Alkalihalophilus pseudofirmus: one gene and its partner. The protein of the gene in region 1 binds, or shares a complex with, the protein of each later gene. Links are inferred from orthologs where the notes say so. Each region holds a gene or a part of one and is shown on either strand. Other genes may lie near its edges.

Region 1 (5,696 bases):
GTTCCTTCTCTAGTAGAGAAGTTCAACTACTCATCTGTTATGGCGGTGCCGAAACTTGAGAAAATCGTTGTAAACATGGGTGTTGGTGATGCTGTATCTAACGCAAAAGCTTTAGATAAAGCTGTAGAAGAATTAGCTGAGATCACTGGTCAAAAGCCATTAATCACAAAAGCTAAAAAATCAATCGCTGGTTTTAAACTTCGTGAAGGTATGCCTATCGGTGCGAAAGTAACTCTTCGTGGTGAGCGCATGTACCAATTTCTTGATAAGTTAGTTTCTGTTTCACTTCCACGTGTACGTGACTTCCGCGGTGTTTCTAAAAAAGCATTCGACGGTCGCGGTAACTACACACTAGGTGTGAAAGAGCAATTAATCTTCCCTGAAATTGATTACGATAAAGTTGATAAAGTTCGCGGTATGGACGTTGTTATCGTAACAACTGCGAATACAGACGAAGAAGCTCGTGAACTATTAACACAAATGGGAATGCCATTTCAAAAATAATTAAAGTCGTTTCGAAAGAGGAGGGAAAACTTTGGCAAAGAAATCAATGATTGCAAAGCAAAAACGTACACAAAAGTACAAAGTACAAGAGTACACTCGCTGTGAACGTTGCGGTCGTCCTCATTCAGTATTGCGTAAGTTTAAACTTTGCCGGATTTGCTTCAGAGAGCTTGCTCACAAAGGGCAAATTCCTGGTGTGAAGAAAGCTAGTTGGTAAGCCCAAGAACGGGAAGGAGGTAAATAACTATGGTCATGACAGATCCAATTGCAGATATGCTGACTCGTATTCGTAATGCGAACACAGTTCGTCACGAGAAGCTTGAATTACCTGCTTCAAAGGTAAAGAAAGAAATCGCTGATATCCTTAAGCGTGAAGGCTTTATTCGTGACTATGAATATATCGAAGACAATAAGCAAGGTGTAATTCGCATCTTCTTAAAATATGGTGCTACAAATGAGCGTGTAATTACTGGTCTTAAACGTATCAGTAAGCCTGGTCTACGTGTATATGCGAAAGCTGGAGAGCTTCCTCGTGTATTAGGCGGCCTAGGAATCGCGTTAGTTTCTACATCAAACGGTGTAATGACAGACAAGGAAGCACGTCAACAACAAGTAGGCGGAGAAGTATTAGCATACGTTTGGTAATACATTCCTTGAAATGAATGGAGGTGTACAAGAATGTCTCGTATTGGTAATAAACCAGTAGAGGTTCCAGCTGGTGTAACAATCACGCTTGATGGAACACTACTTACGGTTAAAGGTCCTAAAGGTGAACTTAGTCGTAATCTTCACCCGGACATGAAAGTCAATGTAGAAGAAAACCAAGTTACAGTAGAGCGTCCGTCTGAGCACAAGGAGCACAAAGCTCTTCACGGAACTACTCGCAGCTTAATCAATAACATGGTTGAGGGCGTAACGAAAGGCTACGAGCGTGCGCTTGAGCTTATCGGGGTAGGTTATCGTGCAACAAAGTCAGGACAAAAGCTTGTACTTAACGTTGGTTACTCTCACCCAGTTGAAATCACTCCTGAAGCGGGTATCGAAATCGAAGTACCTGCTAACACGAAAGTTATCGTTAAAGGTATCGATAAAGAGCGTGTAGGAGCAGTTGCATCTAATATTCGTTCAGTACGTCTTCCTGAGCCTTACAAAGGTAAAGGTATTCGTTACGAAGGCGAATATGTGCGTCGTAAAGAAGGTAAGACTGGTAAATAATTAATTACGGAAAGGAATGACGTTCAATGATTACGAAGCCTAGCAAAAATTTGGCGCGTAAGAAAAGACACGCTCACGTACGTCGTGCGATCACAGGAACACCTGAACGTCCACGTCTTAATGTTTTCCGTTCATCAAAACACATTTACGCACAGCTTATCGATGACGTAAATGGTGTAACTCTTGCTTCTGCATCTAGCTTAGATAAAGAGCTTGCACTTGAGAACGGTGGAAATAAAGAAGCAGCTAAAGCTGTAGGTGAGCTTGTTGCTAAACGTGCGGTAGAAAACGGTCATAAAGTAGTAGTGTTTGATCGCGGTGGTTATGTATATCACGGTCGTGTACAAACATTAGCAGATGCAGCTCGTGAAGCTGGCCTGCAATTCTAAAGAACAAAGGAGGGAAAACGAATGCGTCGTATTGACCCTAATACGTTGGAACTTGAAGAGAAAGTAGTAGCTGTCAATCGTGTAGCGAAAGTAGTTAAAGGTGGACGTCGTTTCCGCTTTGCTGCATTGGTTGTAGTAGGCGATAAGAACGGCCATGTCGGCTTCGGTATGGGTAAAGCTCAGGAAGTTCCTGAGGCAATCCGTAAAGCGGTAGAAGATGCAAAGAAAAACCTCATTGAAGTACCAGTTGTTGGTACATCAATTCCACACGAGATCATCGGTCACTTTGGTGCAGGGCGCGTATTATTAAAGCCTGCTTCTGAAGGTACTGGAGTAATCGCTGGAGGTCCTGTACGTGCGGTATTAGAACTTGCTGGTGTAGGTGACATTCTTTCTAAATCACTAGGTTCTAACAACCCAATCAACATGGTTCGTGCAACTATGCAAGGACTTAAAGAACTGAAGCGTGCTGAGGAAGTTGCAAAACTTCGCGGTAAATCAGTGGAAGAACTGTTAGGATAAGGAGGGAACGTCAATGGCTAAGAAATTAGAAATTACCCTCACTCGTAGTCTTATCGGTCGTCCGGAAGACCAACGCGTTACAGTGAACACACTTGGATTACGCAAAATGCACCAAACTGTTGTTCAAGAAGATAACGCTGCGATTCGCGGTATGGTAAATAAGGTATCTCACCTTTTAACAGTAAAAGAAATCGAAGCTTAATAGCTTAATTTATACATGAGGAGGTGTCGACATGAAACTTCATGAGTTGAAGCCCGCAGAAGGATCACGTAAAGTACGTAATCGTGTAGGACGTGGTATCGGTTCTGGTAACGGTAAGACATCAGGTAAAGGTCACAAAGGTCAAAACGCTCGTTCTGGCGGTGGCGTACGTCCTGGTTTCGAGGGTGGTCAAAACCCATTATACCGTCGTCTACCAAAACGCGGCTTTACTAACCCGACTCGTAAGGAGTTTACAGTGATTAACCTTGAGACGCTCAATCGTTTTGATGCAGGTACTGAGGTAACACCAGAACTACTTATCGAATCAGGTACAGTAAAGAACGTAAGAAACGGAATCAAGATCCTTGGAAACGGAAAGCTTGAAAAGAACTTAACAGTTAAAGCACATAAGTTTTCTGCATCTGCAGTTGAGGCAATCGAAGCTGCTGGCGGAAAAACTGAGGTGATTTAATGTTCGGGACGATCTCCAACATTATTCGAGTGGGTGACATACGACGTAAGGTTGTTTTCACCCTACTCATGCTCGTTGTCTTTCGGATCGGTAGCTTTATCCCTGTACCAGGGGCAAACAGTGATGTTCTGAACTTCCATGACCAATTGAATGCCTTCGGGTTCTTAAATACTTTTGGTGGTGGAGCACTTGGCAACTTCTCGATTTTCGCAATGGGTATTATGCCATACATCACTGCATCGATTGTGGTTCAGTTGTTGCAAATGGATGTTGTACCTAAGTTTGCCGAGTGGGCTAAAGAGGGGGAAGCTGGCCGACGTAAGCTGGCACAGTTCACCCGATATGGAACGATCGTTTTAGGTTTTGTTCAAGCAATTGGAATGTCTATTGGATTTAACTCCTTTTTCCCAGGATTAATTCCAAATCCAAGTGTTCCAACTTATTTGTTTATTGCACTTGTTCTTACAGCGGGAACAGCATTTCTTATGTGGCTTGGTGAACAAATTACCGCTAAGGGTGTTGGTAATGGTATTTCGATCATTATCTTTGCAGGTATCGCAGCTGGTATTCCAAACGGACTTAACCAATTGTATGCTACACAGATTCAAGATGCTGGCGAACAGCTATTCTTGAGTATCGTTTCATTATTACTACTTGCTTTAGCAATACTAGCTATTATTGTTGGTGTTATCTTTGTTCAACAAGCATTACGCAAGATTCCTGTTCAATACGCAAAACGCTTAGTTGGTCGTAGTCCTGTAGGTGGTCAATCTACACACTTACCATTAAAAGTGAACGGCGCAGGGGTAATTCCGGTTATCTTCGCACTTTCACTATTCATCTTCCCTCCAACAGTTGCCGGGTTCTTCGGAACGGATAATGCAATTGCTGCATGGGTAACAAGAGTATTTGATTATACTCAGCCGGTGGGTATGGTAGTGTATGCATTGCTTATCATTGGATTTACGTACTTCTATACATTTATCCAGGTCAATCCTGAAAAAATGGCCGAGAACCTCAAAAAGCAAGGTGGCTATATTCCAGGAATTCGTCCCGGTAAAACAACTCAAGTGTACTTAACTCGCATTTTATACCGTTTAACGTTTGTCGGAGCATTGTTCCTAGCAACTGTAGCAATTATCCCGGTTTTCTTCACACGATTAATGGGTCTGCCAGCGGCGATTCAAATCGGTGGTACTGGATTATTAATCGTAGTTGGTGTAGCATTAGACACGATGAAACAGATAGAAGGACAGCTTATTAAACGTTCTTATAAAGGCTTTATTAAGTAACAAGGGGAGCAGGGGAGGATCATTTCTTCCCGTTCGCCTTCTGTTGTTAAATCGGAGCGATGGAGGGGATTAGTGATGAATCTTATTTTAATGGGTTTACCAGGAGCAGGTAAAGGTACTCAAGCTGAGCGTATTGTCGAGAAATATGAGGTCCCTCATATCTCTACAGGTGATATGTTTCGAGCTGCCATTAAAGGAGAAACAGAGTTAGGTTTAAAAGCTAAATCGTTTATGGATGCTGGTGAATTAGTGCCGGATGAAGTGACAATTGGCATTGTGAGAGAGCGTCTCTCTAAAGCTGACTGTGAGAAAGGCTTCTTATTAGATGGCTTCCCTCGCACAGTAGCACAAGCAGAAGCATTAGAAGATATGCTTGCTTCAATGGAACGTAAACTTGATTACGTATTAAACATTGATGTACCTGAGCAGCTTTTAATGGATCGTTTAACTGGTAGACGTGTGTCGCCAACTTCAGGTAAGACATACCACATGATCTACAACCCGCCAAAGGTTGAAGGGAAATGTGACGTTGATGGCGGTGAGTTAATCCAACGTGATGACGACAAGCCGGAAACAGTAAAAAAACGTCTTGAAGTAAATCAACAGCAAGCACAGCCACTAATTGACTTCTATACAGAAAAAGGCTATCTTCGTACGATCGATGGAGATCAAGATATCAATAAGGTATTCGAAGACTTAGATGAACTTCTGAAAGGACTCAATGCATGATTATTTGTAAGACAGAACGTGAATTAGAAATCATGCGTGAAGCTGGGAGAATTGTTGCTCTGACTCACCAAGAGTTAAAGCAGCATATCCAACCTGGTATTACTACTAAAGAATTGGATGAGATTGCAGAAAAGTTGATTCGTTCACACGGTGCAACACCCTCATTCAAAGGGTACAATGGATTTACAGGCAGCATCTGTGCTTCAGTAAACGAGGAATTGGTACATGGTATACCCGGTTCTAGAGTGCTTAAGGACGGCGATGTAATTAGTGTTGACATTGGTGCTAAGTTGAATGGGTACCACGGTGACTCCGCTTGGACGTATGCTGTAGGTACAATTTCTGATGAGGATCAACAATTGTTGGACGTC
Region 2 (4,481 bases), 3.4 Mb from region 1 along the record:
AGTCCGGGGCAGTCATAAACTCATCAAGCTCAGCCATGCGCTCTTGCTTTGCTTCTAAGTCAAAGAGACCCCCTAAAGTCTGTTAATCGTTTGGCCATTGCTGCTAGTTCTTGCTTCACTTCTACTAATTCCATACGCTCACCTCATTGATTATTTCCCTACATAAATTCATTGCCGAAAAGGCTAAAGGAGCCCGCATAAGCGGGGCTCCATTCAAACCTATATTATGCGTTAGAGCTGTTATTTCCCCGCTCCGCAGCAGTTTTTGTATTTCTTGCCGCTTCCGCAAATGCACGCGTCGTTACGTCCGATCGTTTCGCCTTTACGGATTGGCTTCTTTTTCTTCGGTTCTTGTTTAGATGTATCTTGATGAACTGCTTTTCCTTCAGCTACTTTTTGACGCTCAAGGTTCTGCTGCACTTGTGCCTTCATGATGTACATTGAGATTTCCTCTTCAATAGAAGCAATCATCGCTTCAAACATTTCGAAACCTTCGAAGCGGTATTCACGCAATGGATCGTTTTGCCCGTATGCACGCAGGTGGATCCCTTGGCGCAGCTGATCCATTTGGTCAATATGGTTCATCCATTTACGGTCAACCGTGCGGAGCATAATAACTTTCTCGAACTCACGCATATGTTCAGGTGTGAACTGCTCTTCTTTTTCATTGTAGCGAGCAATCACTTTCTCCGTAATAGCCTCAACCATTTCCTCTGGATCTAAGCCTTTAATATCTTTCTCTTCAAGCTCGCCCTCTTGAAGAAGGTTTGCATTCATATAGTTGACGATCGCCATAAGATCCCAATCCTCTGGCACTTCATTCTCAGGTGTGTGCAGACGGACTGTGCGATCAATGACATCCTTAATCATCGTCTCCACAATTTTACGCAGGTTGTCAGACTCAAGTACTTCCATACGCTGCTTGTAAATGATCTCACGCTGCTCACGCATTACATCATCATATTGAAGGATCTGCTTACGAGCATCGAAGTTGTTACCCTCTACTCGTTTTTGAGCCGTTTCAACCGCACGTGAAACAAGACGGCTTTCAATTGGCTGATCCTCTTCCATGCCAAGACGCTCCATCATAGAACGCATATTATCAGAACCGAAGCGGCGCATTAATTCATCTTCCATTGATAAATAGAATTGAGATGAACCAGGGTCCCCTTGACGACCGGCACGACCACGAAGCTGGTTATCAATACGACGACTCTCATGGCGTTCTGTACCTAAAACATGAAGACCGCCAAGCTCGCGTACACCTTCGCCTAGTTTAATATCTGTACCACGGCCGGCCATGTTCGTTGCGATCGTTACTGCACCTTGTTGACCTGCGCCCTCGATAATTTCAGCCTCACGCTCATGGTTTTTCGCATTTAATACATGATGCGGTACACGGCGTTTATTTAAAAGCTTTGAAACAAGTTCAGATGTCTCAACGCTTACAGTACCAACCAGTACAGGTTGTCCCTTTTTATGGATTTCTTCAATTTCGTTAACAACCGCTCTAAACTTCGCTTCCATCGTCTTATAGATAAGATCCGGCTTATCAATACGGGCAATTGGTTTGTTGGTTGGAATCACCATAACGTCCATGCCGTAAATGTTGCGGAATTCTTCTTCTTCCGTCTTCGCAGTACCAGTCATACCGGCAAGCTTCTCATACATACGGAAGTAGTTTTGGAATGTAATTGAAGCAAGTGTCATGCTCTCGCGCTGGATCTGCATGCCTTCTTTTGCTTCAATCGCTTGGTGAAGACCATCACTATAGCGGCGGCCTTTCATCAGACGGCCTGTGAATTGGTCAACAATCACCACTTCACCGTCTTCCACCACATAGTCCCCGTCACGCTGCATAACGACATGTGCTTTTAATGATTGATTTAAATGGTGGTTTAACTGAACATGCTTCTGATCATATAAGTTCTCGATTCCAAACGCACGCTCTGCTTTTGAAACCCCTTCTTCTGTCAGCTGAACCGCTTTTGTTTTTTCATCAAACGTGTAATCTTCCTCTGCCTTTAACACGCGGATAAATGAGTTTGCCTGCGTGTACAGCTGGGTTGAACGTTCAACTGATCCAGAAATAATTAACGGTGTTCTTGCTTCATCGACTAAGATCGAGTCAACCTCATCGACAAGAGCAAAGTGAAGCGGACGCTGTACCATCTGCTCTTTATAGAGAACCATGTTGTCACGAAGATAATCAAAGCCTAGCTCGTTGTTTGTGCTGTACGTAATATCTGCACGATACGCTTCTGCTTTTTCTTCTTTTGTAAGACCCGATTCATTCAGCCCGACAGTCAGCCCTAAGAAACGGTATAACTCACCCATCGTTTCGCAGTCACGGCGAGCTAAGTATTCATTGACGGTCACAACATGAACGCCTTTTCCTGTTAACGCATTTAAATAAACAGGGAGTGTTCCAACTAATGTTTTACCTTCCCCTGTTTTCATTTCTGAAATATTTCCTTGATGCAGTGCAATACCGCCTAATAGCTGGACGCGGTAAGGTGTCATACGAAGGACACGTGTTGAAGCTTCGCGAACGGTTGCGAAGGCTTCTGGTAATAAATCATCTAGTTTTTCGCCTTTTTCAAGACGCTCTTTAAATTCAAACGTTTTCTTTTGAAGACCATCATCTGATAGCTTTTTCATATCATCGGCTAGCGCATCAATTTGGTCCACGATCTTTTCGTTTTTCTTTACTTGACGCTGACTTGGATCACCGATGACTTTTTTAAGTAGTCCTAGCATTGAATTCGCCCTCTCTTCATTCAGCTCATAACAACAACTTTCTATGAACGTGAAGCTTTATCTCGCATATGCTCAATTTTAACAGGTTAAATCTGCCCTTACAAGGTAATTACCGCTACGGTGCCTAGAAGATGTCGACACGAACCCGCCTTACAGTCAGTGAATCGACAGCATGACTCGTTGATCAAGTAAAACTTTATTAAATAGTGAGAGATTACTTCAGCCTTTACTGAACCTTAGCCTTTCTTGTTATTCACCAAGCTTCTAATTTTGGTTCCCTGCACCCAATATACGGAATAAACTCATTTTCTTGAACGCTTTCATTTGATATAGTAAAGGAAATTGTAAAAAAAATGAGGAAATTCTGATGAAGAACCCGCTTAGCTATTTTAAAAAGGAGAAACCGTACCAACTGCGAACACTCATCATCCTATTAGTATCGATAGTGGTCGTTAGTTCACTGCTTTTAACCGGCCTTCTCGTTGCTTATGATACAGCCCAGCGCAGCGAGCGGACACTTGAAGAGAAAGCACGGACCATCGCGGCCACCATCGGGCAGACTCCAGATGTCATTTACGGCCTGCGAAACGGGGATCAAGATGGTTCTGTACAAGCCTTTACAAAAGAGGTTCAAGACCTGACAGATGTACATTATATTGTCGTCATGGACATGAACAGTATCCGGCTTTCACACCCAAATGAAGAATTAATAGGTGAGAGATTTGTCGGCGGTGATGAGGACCGTGCCTTGCAAGGCGAATCCTATACGTCGGTTGCCGAAGGAACATTAGGAGAATCAATGCGTGCCTTCGTACCGGTCTATGACGGAGATGAACAAATCGGCGTTGTCTCTACCGGTATTTTGCAAAGCCAGATCCGCTCAACGATCATTGAAGGTCAAACAAGCATCATTTACGGCCTTATTCTCGGTTTATTAGCTGGATTGATCGGGGCCCTGTTTTTAGCCCAGAAGATTAAAAATGTCTTAAACGGACTTGAACCGAGTGAAATATCACAGCTGCTTAAAGAACGCGAGGCAATGCTCGCTTCTGTTCGGGAAGGGATTATTGCGATTGATGAAAAAGGGGTGATTGTGGTTGCAAACCGCGCCGCACTCAGCATGTTTGAACGTGCCGGGCTTAAGGGTAACCCTTTAGGACAGCATGTCGCATCCTACATGCCTAACTCACGCCTGCATGAAGTATTAGTCCATAAAGAGATGAAATTAGACCAAGCGGAAAAACTGAATAAGCTCGATATAGTCATTAATCATGTCCCTGTTAAAACGTCCGGCCGATTAGTCGGCGCTTTGGCTACCTTCCGTGATAAAACAGAACTGACAATGATGCTAGAGCAATTATCCGGTGCGAAAACATATGCTGAAACACTGCGCAGCCACACCCATGAATTTATGAATAAACTTCATGTTATCTCGGCGATGGTTTTTACCGAGTCTTATGATGAGCTGCAATCTTACATTCAAACGATCTCTGACTTCTATCAAAAAGATGTCGGCTGGATCTCAGACTACGTGAAGGATCCTGTCTTAGCAGGCTACCTTCTAAACAAATTAAGTTTCCTAGAAGAGCAAGGCGTCGAAGTTGATTTATGCGGTGAGATGCCGTGGCCTTCGATTAGACAAGCTGAGGTCCTTGATTCCTTAATTACCGTCATCGGCAACTCGCTCGATAACGCCTATGAAGCGATCAAAGAGCAAGATG

Evidence for each region.
Region 2: the proteins of secY (region 1) and secA are in contact, whole or in part, in a crystal structure (PDB 3DIN), measured with the Thermotoga maritima proteins. The link is inferred for Alkalihalophilus pseudofirmus from one-to-one orthologs. Residues at the interface, in WP_004081795.1 of Thermotoga maritima: Glu108, Gly109, Glu110, Glu111, Ala236, Glu237, Arg238, Arg239, Ile240, Thr241, Ile242, Gln243, Tyr244, Ala245, Arg246, Arg247, Val248, Thr249, Gly250, Arg251, Arg252, Val253, Tyr254, Gly256, Ala257, Ser258, Thr259, Tyr260, Leu261, Pro262; in WP_004082002.1 of Thermotoga maritima: Glu261, Ala262, Arg263, Lys300, Ala301, Arg302, Thr303, Ile304, Ile305, Leu323, Tyr324, Asp325, Pro326, Val329, Ser330, Tyr333, Ile336, Lys340, Phe345, Val349, Glu363, Phe364, Tyr374, Ser375, Gly376, Gly377, Glu393, Ile395, Thr482, Ser483.

Annotation. Positions count from the first base shown.
Region 1 is NZ_CP117835.1:147,815-153,510, forward strand. The notes cover bases 2,506-5,449. They hold secY (preprotein translocase subunit SecY), read left to right. Parts: upstream 2,506-3,303; coding sequence 3,304-4,596; downstream 4,597-5,449. Other genes in these bases: rpsE (30S ribosomal protein S5), read left to right, coding at 2,506-2,630; rpmD (50S ribosomal protein L30), read left to right, coding at 2,644-2,832; rplO (50S ribosomal protein L15), read left to right, coding at 2,864-3,304; PQ478_RS00810 (adenylate kinase), read left to right, coding at 4,672-5,325; map (type I methionyl aminopeptidase), read left to right, coding at 5,322-5,449. In the rest of the region: rplE (50S ribosomal protein L5), read left to right, coding at 1-504; PQ478_RS00770 (type Z 30S ribosomal protein S14), read left to right, coding at 536-721; rpsH (30S ribosomal protein S8), read left to right, coding at 751-1,149; rplF (50S ribosomal protein L6), read left to right, coding at 1,183-1,719; rplR (50S ribosomal protein L18), read left to right, coding at 1,746-2,108; more of rpsE, read left to right, coding at 2,130-2,505; more of map, read left to right, coding at 5,450-5,696. UniProt on the Escherichia coli protein: The central subunit of the protein translocation channel SecYEG. Consists of two halves formed by TMs 1-5 and 6-10.
Region 2 is NZ_CP117835.1:3,585,677-3,590,157, forward strand. The notes cover bases 1-3,105. They hold secA (preprotein translocase subunit SecA), read right to left. Parts: upstream 2,761-3,105; coding sequence 241-2,760; downstream 1-240. Also shown: dcuS (DcuS/MalK family sensor histidine kinase), read left to right, coding at 3,128-4,481. UniProt on the Escherichia coli protein: Required for protein export, interacts with the SecYEG preprotein conducting channel.